DNA from 3 places in the Rahnella sp. ChDrAdgB13 genome. Region 2 is predicted to be linked to each of the others. Evidence: predicted binding sites of a transcription regulator. Region 2 holds the regulator's gene; each other region holds the start of a gene.
What was found. The regulator CRP, encoded in region 2, controls carbon source genes, mostly activating them, when cyclic AMP is high. The targets are predictions, from matches to a motif close to ATGTGANNNNNNTCACAT.

Region 1: the regulator CRP is predicted to act here: its motif matches at 1,418-1,435, upstream of J8X26_RS07030 (glycoside-pentoside-hexuronide (GPH):cation symporter).
Region 3: the regulator CRP is predicted to act here: its motif matches at 1,664-1,681, upstream of ompW (outer membrane protein OmpW).

The regions. Positions count from the first base shown of each region.
Region 1 covers NZ_JAEMGT010000020.1:15,105-19,780, forward strand. The annotation lists gene J8X26_RS07020 (non-oxidative hydroxyarylic acid decarboxylases subunit C) at 1-1,022, shown strand, start outside; gene J8X26_RS07025 (non-oxidative hydroxyarylic acid decarboxylases subunit D) at 1,052-1,279, shown strand; gene J8X26_RS07030 (glycoside-pentoside-hexuronide (GPH):cation symporter) at 1,566-2,945, shown strand; gene J8X26_RS07035 (TIM-barrel domain-containing protein) at 2,942-4,676, shown strand, end outside.
Region 2 covers NZ_JAEMGT010000012.1:109,103-113,778, reverse strand. The annotation lists gene J8X26_RS05140 (LysR substrate-binding domain-containing protein) at 1-382, shown strand, start outside; gene J8X26_RS05135 (OsmC family protein) at 384-791, opposite strand; gene crp (cAMP-activated global transcriptional regulator CRP) at 1,154-1,786, shown strand; gene J8X26_RS05125 (YccS/YhfK family putative transporter) at 1,848-3,923, shown strand; gene J8X26_RS05120 (aspartate aminotransferase family protein) at 4,112-4,676, opposite strand, start outside.
Region 3 covers NZ_JAEMGT010000017.1:63,165-67,840, forward strand. The annotation lists gene trpA (tryptophan synthase subunit alpha) at 1-271, shown strand, start outside; gene J8X26_RS06360 (BON domain-containing protein) at 496-810, shown strand; gene ompW (outer membrane protein OmpW) at 882-1,514, opposite strand; gene J8X26_RS06370 (YkgJ family cysteine cluster protein) at 1,808-2,209, shown strand; gene J8X26_RS06375 (YciC family protein) at 2,298-3,053, shown strand; gene J8X26_RS06380 (septation protein A) at 3,153-3,692, shown strand; gene yciA (acyl-CoA thioester hydrolase YciA) at 3,771-4,211, shown strand; gene J8X26_RS06390 (energy transducer TonB) at 4,288-4,676, opposite strand, start outside.

The sequences.
Region 1 (4,676 bases), on a different contig from region 2:
GTGGTTTCTATCTCGACAAAGCCTGCGTCGTTTCCCGCGACCCGACTGACCCGGACAGTTTTGACAAACAAAATGTCGGCATTTACCGGATGGAAGTGAAGGGCAAACGCAAACTCGGCCTCCAGCCGGTGCCGATGCACGATATCGCGCTGCATCTGCATAAAGCCGAAGAGCGCGGCGAAGATTTACCGATTGTTATCACACTGGGCAACGACCCGATCATTACGCTGATGGGCGCAACGCCGCTGAAATACGACCAGTCTGAATACGAAATGGCCGGTGCGCTGCGTCAGGCGCCGTACCCGATCGCCACCGCGCCACTGACCGGTTTCGACGTTCCGTGGGGTTCAGAAGTGATCCTCGAAGGGGTTATCGAAGGCCGTAAACGTGAAATCGAAGGGCCGTTCGGGGAGTTCACCGGGCACTATTCTGGTGGCCGCAACATGACCGTGGTGCGCATTGATAAAGTGTCGTACCGCACCAAACCGGTATTTGAATCCCTGTATCTCGGGATGCCGTGGACAGAAATCGATTACCTGATGGGCCCGGCGACCTGCGTGCCGCTGTATCAGCAACTCAAAGCTGAATTCCCGGAAGTTCAGGCCGTTAACGCCATGTACACGCACGGGCTGCTGGCGATCATCTCCACCAAGAAACGCTATGGCGGCTTTGCGCGCGCGGTCGGTTTACGCGCCATGACCACGCCGCACGGGCTGGGCTACGTGAAAATGGTGATTATGGTGGATGAGGATGTCGATCCGTTCAACCTGCCGCAGGTGATGTGGGCGCTTTCCGCGAAAGTGAATCCGGCGGGTGACCTGGTTCAGTTGCCGAACATGTCCGTGCTGGAGCTGGATCCGGGTTCGTCTCCTGCGGGGATCACCGACAAACTGATCATCGATGCTACCACGCCGGTCGCGCCGGATAACCGCGGGCATTACAGCCAGCCGGTACGTGATTTGCCAGAAACCAAAGACTGGGTTGTGAAACTGAATTCCCTGCTGGCGGGCCGTCAGGCCTGAGCACTAACTGACTGAGTTAAGGAGTGATTATGATTTGTCCACGTTGTGCCGGTGAGCATATCGAGCTGATGGCGGTATCGCCGGTGAAAGGGGTCTGGACGGTGCATCAGTGCCAGCGTTGTTTATACACCTGGCGGTCAACGGAGCCGTTACGGCGCACCAGCCGGGAGCATTACCCGGAGGCGTTCCGGATGACGCAAGCGGATATTGATAATGCACCGATGGTGCCGTCGGTGCCGCCGCTTTTAGGGGAATAGTATTGGGCCCCGGACGGGGCCTCTTTGGAATCTCCGCGTCTTTTTACAACCCGCGCTATCGCTCGCTGGCTATGTTTCAGGAACAACAGCTATTGCCGCGAAAACTTGCCGCTGCGCGGTACCTTCATTATTCCCCGCATGTTACCGGTATCACATAAATTAAAAATCATAAGAAATTAATCATATCTCATAATTGTGACTCGCTTTTAACCACTTTATAACAAGTCCTCAGGCCACCGGACGGACTGACTTTTTGAGTTTAACCCGATAAAAGACAGGACGAAAAATGACAGCGAAATTATCCGTAAAAGAAAAAATCAGTTACGGTCTGGGGGATATGGCGAGCCATATAGGTCTGGATAACGTGATTATTTTCCTGACGTTTTACTATACCGATGTGGTGGGTTTACCGGCGGTGTTTGTCGGTACTATGTTCCTTGTGGCCCGCGTGGCCGATGCGATTGTTGACCCGGCGATGGGGCTGATCGCTGACCGCACGCAAACGCGTTTCGGCAAGTTCAGACCTTATATTCTCTGGCTGGCGCTCCCGTTTGGCGCGAGTTGTTTACTGGTGTATGCCGTGCCGGAATCCCTCACACTAACCGGCAAGATGGTGTACGCCAGCGTCACGTACTGCGTGATGATGCTGATGTATACCGCCATCAATATCCCTTACTGTTCGATGGGCGCGATCATTACGCCGGATAACAGCCAGCGTATTTCGCTACAGTCTTACCGCTTTTTCCTCGCCACGCTCGGTGGCGCGATGTCGACATTCCTGATGATGCCGCTGGCAGAAATGATGGGCGGCGGCAATAAACTCGACGGGTATTTCGGCGCAATGGCAATCATGGCCTCGATCGCTGTGGTCATGTTTTTACTCTGTTTTCTCAATACAAAGGAACGTATCAGCGCGCCGCCGACGCATGCGAATTTCCTCTCAGATCTGCGCGACCTGGTGCGTAACGACCAGTGGCGCGTAGTGGCCGCGCTGATCTTCTTTAATATCTCCTTCGGCGTCGTTCGTCTCGGCGCGATGATGTATTACGTGACGTATTATCTGGGCAACGCCAGCTACTTTATGTGGCTCCTCGCCGCGCATATTGTTGGAAAAAGCCTCGGCAGCGCGCTGGTCAAACCGCTGACCCGAAGCCGCAGCAAACTGTCGGCTTTCACGCTGTGCGCCGTTTTAACCGGTCTTCTGAGCATGGCGATTTTCTTCGTTCCGGCTTGGATTTCCCTGCTGGTCGGTATGACATTGCTGGTCTCGACCTTCTATCAGGTCACCACCACGCTGATGTGGGTGATGATGTCGGACGTGGTGGATTACGGTGAATACAAACAAGGCAAACGCATGGACGGCACCGTGTTTTCCACGCTGCTGGCGATCCTCAAAATGGGAATGGCGGTCAGCGGGGCAGTCGTCGGCTGGACACTTGGCATGAGCGGTTATATTCCGCACGCTGCGCAGCAAAATACTGCGGTGATGCTGTCCATTATCGCGCTGTTCTCGCTGGTGCCGGGCGTGTTGTCGATGTTCAGCGCGCTGTCGATGCGCTGGTACAAACTCAACGACGCCACCATGAAACACATTAATCAGTCCAAAATCACCCCGGAACACGAGCCTGAACGTCAGGCCACCTTGCATACTCAGGAGTCCGCATGAGCGAATTAATCGCCGAAAAAAACCGTATCCTCTGGCATTTCGATCAGCAAACTCTGGTGATTGAACCCTGGGGTGAAAACAGTCTGCGTATGCGTGCGACCTGTCGTCCTGCGTTCAATGACCACCTCTGGGCACTACTCCCACAGAATGAACAACCTCAGGCTGATATCTCCCGTGGCACCGAAACACTGACCCTGCGCAACGGCAATATCACGGCGACGGTTAACATTAAAGGCCAGCTGGCATTTTATAACCAACGCGGCGAGCTCATTCTGGAAGAGTTCTGGCGTCAGCGTTCGACGGTGGGGATTGGCGCGACGGAAAAAAGTCAGGATAAGTACATCAGTGCGCTGAAAATGGATGCGCGCGAATTCAAAGCGATTCCCGGCGGAAAGCATCAGCTGACGGTCAGGTTTGAGTCGCACCCCGATGAGAAGATTTATGGCATGGGGCAGTACCAGCAAAACTGTCTGGACCTGAAAGGGTGCACGCTGGAACTGGCACAGCGCAATTCACAGGCCAGCGTGCCGTTTATGCTCTCCAGCCTCGGCTATGGTTTGCTGTGGAATAACCCGGCGATTGGCGAGGCGACGTTTGGCAAGAACATCACCCGCTGGGAGGCGCAGGTCACAGAGCAGATGGATTACTGGATCACCGCCGGAGACACGCCTGCGGAAATCATGCATCAATATGGCCGTGCGACCGGCACCGCGCCGCGCATGCCGGAATACGCGACCGGTTTCTGGCAGTGCAAATTGCGCTACCGCACACAGCAAGAAGTGCTGGAAGTCGCGCGCGAATACAAGCGCCGGAAACTGCCGGTTTCGGTCATTGTGATTGATTTCTTCCACTGGCCAAATCAGGGCACATGGTGTTTTGACCCGGTGGACTGGCCGGATCCGAAAGCGATGGTGGCTGAGCTGAAATCACTGGGTATTGAAACGATGGTGTCGGTCTGGCCGACGGTTGACAGCCGCACTGATAACTATAAGGAGATGAAATCAAAAGGTTATCTGGTGAATACCGATCGCGGTGTGTCAGTGAATCTGGACTTCCTCGGCAACTGTACCTTCTTTGATGCGACACATCCCGGCGCCCGACAATTTGTCTGGGATAAGGTGAAGAAAAATTATTTCGATCTGGGGATCCGCACCTTCTGGCTGGATGAAGCAGAACCGGAGTATCGCGCCTATGATTTTGATAACTATCGCTATTATCTCGGGCCGGTGTTGGAAGTTGGCAATATTTATCCGCAGAAATTCGCGCAGGGCTTTTACGACGGTTTACAGCAGGAAGGCGAGCGCGAAATCGTCAATCTGGTGCGCTGCGCCTGGGCAGGAAGCCAGCGTTATGGCGTGCTGGCGTGGTCGGGAGATATTCATTCCTCGTTCCACGCGCTGCGCAATCAGATTGCCGCTGGTCTGAATATGGGGCTGGCGGGCATTCCGTGGTGGACGACGGATATCGGCGGTTTTCAGGGCGGAAACGTGAATGATCCGGCGTTTCAGGAACTGCTGATCCGCTGGTTTCAGTGGGGCGTTTTCTGCCCGATTATGCGTCTGCACGGGTATCGCGAACCGCAAATTCAGCCGCCGGAACCGTGGCGGAATGGCATTGCGCAATGTAACAGCGGTGCGCCCAATGAAGTGTGGAGCTACGGCGAGGCAAATTATGAACTGATGAAAAGCGGCTTGTTCCTGCGTGAAAAATTGCGGCCATACATCAGTTGCG
Region 2 (4,676 bases):
AGGCCATCCGCTGGCAGATGCCACCACGCTCGACGAATTGCAGTGCGCGCGCTGGGTGTTGCCGGAAACGGATATGGGTTACTACCAGCAGATTCAGCTTTCGATGAACGGCTTTAACGCACCAGCCGGGGAAACGCCGGTAAGAACGGATTCGGTAGTGTGCGGGCTGAATATGGTGTTGCAGTCGGATTATCTGACGATTGTGGCGAAGGCCATGCGCGCGCCGTTCGGCTTACAGGACAGGCTTTGCCTGCTCAATATCGATACGCTGCCGGAAGCGGAATATTGCGTGCTCTATTCGCAGAAATCGCCGCTGACGTTTGCCGCGCGGCGATTTCTGGATTTACTGCGAAGTCAGTGCCAGTCGTATCACTGGTCGTGACTTATTCGGCGTTCACTACTTCAAAACTGTGGGTGATTGTCGCGGCTTTGCCCAGCATCAGGGAAACGGAGCAATATTTTTCCGCAGACAGGCTGACTGCGCGTTCCACAATTTTATCCGTCAGGTCTTTGCCGGTGACGATGAAATGCAGGTTGATGTGCGTGAACAGACGCGGTGCTTCTTCGCGGCGCTGAGACGTCAGTTTCACTTCGCAGTCACGCACGTCGTTGCGGCCTTTTTGCAAAATAGACACTACATCAATCGCGCTGCAACCGCCCGCCGACATCAGCAACATTTCCATCGGGCTCGGGGCTTTGTCGCCCGCATTACCATCCATTGTGATCTGATGGCCCGACGCTGACTCACCTAAAAACGTCAGCCCTTCTACCCATTTTACGCGTGCGTGCATGTGCTCTTCTCCCGGTGGATAAATTCGTCAAATTTTCCCCTCAGACTACCCTTTCACCCAAAAACTGGCAACGTAACCCGATCGCCATCATGCTGAAGCGAGACAACAGAAGACAGCATTGCAAACCTGTGTTACAAACAAAGCCGAAACATACTTTCCAGTAAATTGCGGTGACGGTTTTTGCGGTTTAAGAACAGAACCCACGGTGTTAACAGCAATAATCAGGCTGTTTCACTCCGACATCCGCTTGCAGCATTTCTGGGGAGTTATATGCTGAAAGGGCGCTTTTTAAAGTAAGTGCCGTACAGGGAACTCTGAGCCCTGTGATTTTGGGCAGCGATAACAACAGAGGATAATAGCAAATGGTTCTCGGCAAGCCACAAACAGACCCGACTCTCGAATGGTTCCTGTCTCACTGTCATATACATAAGTATCCTTCTAAAAGTACGCTGATTCACCAAGGTGAAAAAGCCGAAACGCTGTACTACATCGTGAAAGGGTCGGTTGCCGTCCTGATTAAAGATGAAGAAGGCAAAGAAATGATACTGTCATACCTTAACCAAGGTGACTTCATCGGCGAGCTGGGACTCTTCGAAGAAGGGCAGGAACGCAGTGCCTGGGTGCGTGCTAAAACTGCCTGCGAAGTGGCTGAAATTTCTTATAAAAAATTCCGCCAGCTGATTCAGGTAAACCCGGATATTCTGATGCGTCTTTCCGCGCAGATGGCAAACCGTCTGCAAGTGACGTCAGAGAAAGTCGGCAATCTTGCCTTCCTCGACGTAACAGGCCGTATCGCGCAAACTTTGCTTAATCTGGCTAAACAGCCTGATGCAATGACCCATCCGGACGGGATGCAAATCAAGATCACCCGTCAGGAAATCGGCCAAATCGTCGGTTGTTCACGTGAAACAGTCGGACGTATTCTCAAAATGTTGGAAGATCAAAGCCTGATCTCCGCACACGGTAAAACGATTGTCGTTTACGGCACACGTTAATCCCTCAGAAATTGGCGCGACAGCTAACTGTCGCGCCTTTTTTATGGGCTAAGCTTTATCCATGACGCTATGGCGAAGACTGTTCTATCATCCCGAAGTTAACTACGCGCTGCGCCAGACGCTGGTGTTGTGCCTGCCTGTTGGCATTTGCTGGCTTTTTGGCAATCTGCAAATGGGTCTGCTGTTTTCCCTGTGCCCGGCCTGCTGCAATGTCGCGGGTCTGGATACGCCACACAAACGCTTTTTCAAACGTCTGATGGTCGGCGGCACGCTTTTTGCCCTGAGCAGCATTCTGCTGCAAGTGATGCTGGAAAGCTGGCACATTCCCCTGCCGCTCATCATGCTGTCGCTGGCGTTACTGCTGGGCGTGACCGGTGAAATCAGCCCGCTGCATGCGCGTCTGTTGCCCGGTGCGCTGGTGGCGACCATCTTCACGCTGAGCATGGTGGGTCTGCGCCCGATGTGGCAAGCTCCGGCGCTGTTCGCCGCAGGCACCGCCTGGTACGGTATCTTTAACTGGGCGTGGTTTCGTATTTCAAAAGAACAACCGATGCGCGAAACCCTCAGCCAGCTCTATCTGCAACTGGCAGATTACTTCGAGGCGAAATACAGCCTGCTGACGCAACACACCGATCCTGAAACCGCGCTACCGCCACTGCTGGCGCGTCAGCAACAGGTTATCGATCTGATTGCCCTGCTTTATCAGCAACTGCACATGCTGCCGCAACACGGACATCATCATCACCATAAGCGACTGTTCCAGCGTTTTCAGGTCGCACTCGATTTGCAGGAACACATCACGGTGAGCCTGCATCAGCCGGAAGAAGTGCAAAAGCTGGTGGAAGAAAGCCACGCCGAAGCGGTTATACGACGTAATGCGCAGGTGATCTCCGCCCGTCTGCGGGTCATCGCTGATGACATTCTTTATCACCGTTTATCCGGGCGATTTACGATGGCCAACGAACTGGCCGCGCTGGAGAAAATAGCCGCGCGCAATCCGGAGAATCCGGTCGGTCAATTTTGCTATTACCATTTCAGCCGCATTGCGCGTTTATTGCGGACACAACGTCCGCTGTACCGACGCGATCTGATGAACACTCAGCCCCGCTTACCTTTCTGGCCGGCGTTGAAAAGTTATCTTTCCTTTAAATCGGTCGCGCTGCGCAATGCTGCCCGGCTTGGCATCATCCTGGCGATTGGCAGCAGCCTTGGTCTGTTTTTCAATCTGCCCAAGCCCTACTGGATTTTGCTGACCATCATGCTGGTCAGCCAGAACGGCTATAACGCCACGCGCGTACGTATCCAGCACCGTGCGCTGGGGACGCTGGCCGGATTACTGATTGCATCCGGATTGCTGAAGCTGGAATTACCCGAAAGCACCACGTTGCTCTGCATGCTGCTGATTACTTTGTTGTCCTACACGGTTTTACGCAAAAACTACGGGCTGGCAATGGTAGGTATGACAGTGACAGCCGTGTATACCCTGCAACTGCTGGCGATGAATGGCGTACACTTTCTCGTACCACGGCTGATAGATACGCTGATCGGCTGTGCGCTGGCTTTCGGCGGCACCATCTGGTTGTGGCCGCAATGGCAAAGCGGTTTGCTGCGCCAGAATGCGCATCAGGCGCTGGAAACCTATCAGAACGCAATCCGGTTACTGCTTGAGGAAAATCCGGATGCCGCGAAACTCGCTTACACCCGAATGCAGGTCAATCAGGCGCATAATAAACTGTTCACCTCACTGAATCAGGCAATGCAGGAACCGGGCTTTAACTCGCATTATCTGGCGGATATGCGTCTGTGGGTGACGCACAGTCAGTTTATTGTCGAGCACATCAATGCGATGACTATTCTCGCCCGCGAGCACTACATGCTGCCGGAGAAACTGGCGACGGAGTATTTGCAGACCTGCGAAATCGCGCTGCAAAGCTGTCAGCAACGGTTGCTTTACGACGGGCCCGGTGGTGAGAACACCTTGTTTAATGCGCCGGAGCTGCATCCGGATATGCCGCTGACCGAAATGGAACGCCACCTGCGGAGGGTGATATCGCATCTGAGTGTGATGCATACTATTTCGTCACTGGCGTGGAAGCAGAGACCACATCATGGGATCTGGTTAACGCGGCGGGCGTAATTTATAACTCCCTCCCCTGCGAAAGGGAGGGGTGGGGTATTAAGGTCGGCTTAATTGTCTGAGTTGCCCTCAAACCACACCCCATCCCAGCCTTCCCCTCGTGAAAGGGGAAGGAGCAAAAGTAAAACCGTTCAGCTATTGCAGGATAGAAGTAAAACGTCGATCTCCCCTTCGCAAGGGGGGAGCAGTCAGCCTGTAACTTTTGCCACAGCTTTCTCAAAGCGCCCCATCCCTTCTTCAATATCCGCGAAGTCGATAACCAGTGATGGTGCAAACCGGATCACATTCGGGCCCGCCACCAGCATCATCAACCCGAACTCAGCGGCGGCGGCATGAAACTCTCCGGCGCGGTTTTTGAAGGCATCCGACAGCTCGGCGCCAATCAGCAACCCCTGCCCGCGGAATTCGCTGAAGACAGAATATTTCTGGTTGATGGCATCCAGCGCGCTGATGAATTTCTCGCGGCGTTCATTGATACCGGCCAGCACGTCTGGCGTATTGATAATATCCAGTGCGGCTTCGGCGACGGCACAGGCCAGCGGGTTACCGCCGTAGGTGGTGCCATGTTTGCCCGGCTCCATCACCGATGCAACGTCTTCCGTTGCCAGCATGGCGCTGACAGGGAAACCGCCGCCCAGCGCTTTGGCTGTGGTCAGAATGTCCGGCGTCACGCCGTAATGCATGTAGCTGAACAACTTACCGCTACGCCCCATACCGCTTTGCACTTCATCGAGCACCAGCAGTGCCTGATGT
Region 3 (4,676 bases), on a different contig from region 2:
CGCCGGTGTGACCGGGACGGAAAAACGCGCCCTGACGCCGCTGAATCATCTGGTGGATAAACTGCGTGAATATAACGCAGCGCCGCCTTTGCAAGGCTTCGGAATTTCTGAGCCTTCACAGGTGAAAGAAACGCTGGCCGCCGGTGCGGCGGGGGCTATTTCCGGTTCCGCGACGGTACGCATCATAGAGAATAATCAGCATCAGCCTTCAGAAATGCTGGCTCAGCTTTCCCGTTTCGTCAGTGAAATGAAAGCCGCCACCCGCGCGTAAACGCGTGCGCTTCTGCAAACAGAACCTTATTCAATGCCTGACTAAGGTTCTGTTTCTTTTAAATTCTTACGTTTTTTTTCTCCATTCGATTTGTATAAAGCCCGCCAATAATCCAAACTAAAATCACTCGGCAAATCAATAACAATACGGGTGCTCGAAGTATTGTTTGCCTGAGTCTGAATCGGGTGACTTTTGGTTTTATAACAAAGCATGGAGAGTTATTTATGAAGCTATTCAAGACATTGTCTGCTTTCTGCATGGCCGCAGTGGTCGTCATGGCCGTGGCCGCCTGCGCACCGACAAAAAAATCTGAAGGCACGGGTGGTTACATCGATGACACCGTAGTCACCACGAAAGTCAAATCCGCCCTGCTGGCCGATAAGACCATCAAATCACGGGAAATCAGCGTTGAGACCTTCAAAGGCCGCGTTCAGTTGAGTGGTTTCGTGACGTCAACGGCAGATGCAAACCGTGCGGTAGAAGTCACGCGTGGCGTGGCGGGTGTACGCTCCATCGAGAACGATATGCGACTGAAATAATCAGAGATCTTTCTGATGAAATACGAAGAGGCGCCAAAGCGCCTCTTTTTTTTGCAACGTAACAGGCAATATCAGAAACGATAGCCGACGCCAAACATAAAGACCCATGGATCAATCCGGGTGTTGATGTTTTGCTGCTCGCCGCCTGCTTTGAATTTAACTTCGGTATCGATATCCATCCACCAGACCGACATGTTGATCAGCCAGTTATCATCGAGATTGTAATCCAGGCCCGCCTGCGTGGCCACGCCCCAGGAGTCTTTTACGCTCAGATCAGAAAGCCCGGCATCGCGCCCGGTCTGGTTGAAATTCGTATCGTAGAAGGTGGTGTAGTTGATACCCAAACCGAGGTACGGACGCAGTTTGTCGCGCTTATCCCCAAAGTAGTATTGCGCCATCAATGACGGCGGCAACTGTTTCACTTCAGCAATTGTTCCGGTGCTTTTCAGACCGATTTTATGCTGGAATGGCGTCGCGGCCAGCAGTTCCATCCCGATGTTGTCGGTAAACATATAGCCGAGCGTCAAACCCATCTGCGTGTTGTTATTGATGTTAAAAGAACCCAGCCCCAGGACGTTGTCTGAACCTTCGGTTGGACGAACGGTTGCTGTCCCTACACGAACAATCACATCCCCTGCTTCATGTGCGCTCGCGATTGCCGGAAATGCCGCTGCTGCCACTAATGCCCAATATGCTGCTTTCATTGTCCCTTCCCTTTGTGTGGTTTATTTATTGGCCGCGCGAATGATACCTACTCTTTGGTACGGTTTGATCAAAGCGGGATCACATCTTTAAAACAATTTTTCATAAATTGCATCTTTCTCAATCCGATCTAAATCTCTAAAAACAAAGGAATTGATCTGCATCAAAAACGAGGGGATTTTGCTGTTTCATTAAAGCCCAAAAATTTCAGTTGCTAAAAAAAATGCCGCTGCGTAATTTGCCTGAACCCTGTTGGTTTTGGTTTGGTGCCGTAAGGAGTCGGTAGCTTCCCAAGATGAGCGAAATTAATAATCCTTGTATGACCTGTGGCGCGTGCTGCGCCTATTTCCGTGTTTCATTTTATTGGGCTGAATCTGAAGAAGCTGGCGGCGTTGTTCCGCAGGCACTGACAGAACAAGTCACGCCTTTTTTGAGCTGCATGAAAGGCACCAACAGCAAGTCGCCTCGCTGTGTGGCTCTGGAAGGGGAAGTGGGACAATCGGTTTCCTGTTCTGTTTACCTTAACCGCCCGACACCCTGCCGCGAGTTTGATCAGTCGGGGCTGAACGGTGTCGCCAATACGGCCTGCGATCGCGCACGTGCGCGTTACGGCCTGCCGCCGCTGGATGTGGATTTACCGATGATTGATGTCGGGGCTTTCACGCCAGAGCTGGCAGAGGTTCATCAGGCTGACTGACAGGAAGTCAGCGCAAAAGTATCGGCGGGGGCCTATTACAGGTTACAATCCCCGCCTTGTTATTTTTAGCTTGTGCCAAGGAGCGTCCATGTCTATCACGGCCAGTACATTGTACCGTGACAGTTATAATTTTTTGCGTAATCAGCTGAGTAGCGTTTTCGCGCTTTCCCTGCTGGCCGCATTAATTACCGTCATATTGAGCTGGATTTTAAGCCCGTCAGCCGATCAGCTTGATGCTATCGGGCAACTTATGAACAACATGGCGGGCATGAGCGTCGCCGATATGATGGGTTTCATTGAGCAACAGGTCACGCCGGAACAGCAAAGCGCCATTTTCCGCTACAGCATTGCGGCGCTGTTCTCGACGCTGGCCGGAAATGTGATTCTGGTTGGCGGGATCCTGACGCTGATCCAGCTGGTTTCACAGGGCGTGCGCGCCAGCGTAACCCAGGTGGTGACCGCTTCTTTGCCGGTGTTGCCGCGCTTAATTCTTTTGCTGTTCGTCTTCAGCGTGATGTTCCGTCTCGGTCTGGCGCTGCTTTTCGTGCCTGCGTTTCTGATTGCCATTGCCTGGTCAATGTCGCCAATCATCGCCTGTAAAGAGCAGGTCGGGATGTTTAAAGCCATGCGTCTGAGCACCCGTCTGGCCTTCAGCCATGTGCGCCTGGTTGCGCCGGGTGTTTTGATGTGGATTCTGGCGCAGGTGGTTCTGATGCTTTTCGTCGGCGCGTTAAGTGCGTTGAATCCGATGATAAGCGCGGTGATTTTCGGCGCACTCAGCAATGTCATCACGGCATTTATCCTGATTTATCTGTTCCGTCTTTACATGAAATTACATGTTTAATAGTGACATAACTTTTTCAGGGGCGCTCCGGCGCCCTTTTCTTTTGTCCGGTAAATGATTCCGGTATAGTCATCCCATACATAAAACATGGAATGAAGTATGAAGCAGCTCCTCGATTTTCTTCCCCTGATTGTCTTTTTTGTGGTTTATAAGCTTTACGACATTTTTGTCGCATCAGGCGCGTTGATCGCTGCCACTGCGCTGGCGTTAGTCATCACCTGGGTGATGTATCGCAAAATTGAGAAAATGACGTTAATCACCTTCGCCATGGTGGCTGTTTTTGGCACCCTGACGCTGGTCTTCCATAATGATGAATTCATTAAATGGAAAGTCACCGTCATTTACGTTCTGTTCTCCGGCGCTTTACTGATAAGCCAGCTGGTTCTGAAAAAGCCTCTGATTCAGCGCATGTTGGGCAAAGAGCTGACGCTTCCCGACCACGTCTGGAATAAGCTGAATGTCAGCTGGGCGATTTTCTTCCTGCTGTGCGGTCTGGCAAATATCTACGTGGCTTTCTGGCTGCCACAGAATGTCTGGGTTAACTTCAAAGTGTTCGGACTTACCGTTCTGACGCTGGTCTTCACGCTACTCAGCGGCATCTATATTTACCGGCATATGCCGGATGATGAAAAAAAATAAGCATTCTTCTGCACGGGCCTTCTTTTGAAGGCCTTCGTTGTTTTGAATAAAACATTGATCACTGTGAAGCAATCAAACATGAACGAAAAACAGAGTTTACCCAATGGTGAAATGGTATTGCGTACGCTGGCCATGCCGGCGGACACCAATGCAAACGGCGATATCTTTGGCGGATGGCTGATGTCACAGATGGACATGGGCGGCGCGATCCAGGCGAAGGAAATCGCTAAAGGCCGCGTAGTGACCGTTCGTGTGGACGGCATGACGTTCCTCAAGCCGGTCGCTGTGGGTGATGTGGTGTGTTGTTATGCACGCTGTATTCGTACCGGCAACAGCTCGATCACCATCAACGTTGAAGTGTGGGTGAAGAAGGTCTCCTCTGAGCCTATCGGACAGCGCTACAGGGCCACTGAAGCAGTGTTCACGTACGTTGCGGTGGATGAATCTGGAAAATCGCGCCAGTTGCCTGACGGACGCAGCAATTTCAGTGTTGATTCTGGTGGTGTTTCTCAGGATTAAACAGAACGCGGCAGTATGAAAGACAAAGGTCGCCCTGAAGGCGACCTTTTTATGGAGCAAGGGGCACGATGCCGCTTTATTCGACGGTGGTGCCGCCTTTGATTTTGAACACCAGGTTAACCACTAAGTTGCTGGCGGCCTTCGGTTCGTAACGCCATTTCCCCATTGCCTGTTTCACTTCACGCTCAAACATGTTGCGCGGCTCTGCGGAAAGTACGCGGATATTTTGTACGCGGCCATCACCGTCGACATCAAACTGCACACGGACACGTCCTTCGATACGCAGCGCCAGCGCACGCGCCGGATACATCGGTTCACCACGTTGCAGCGGTCGCGGCCCGGTGTTGCTCTGGGCATTGGTGGACGCAGGTGGCTGGCTCACTGGCTTCGTGACCGGCTGATTGCTGGTGACGGGCGCGGTTTGTACCGTTTGCGTTGGTTTTTCCACCGGACGTTCAACCGGTT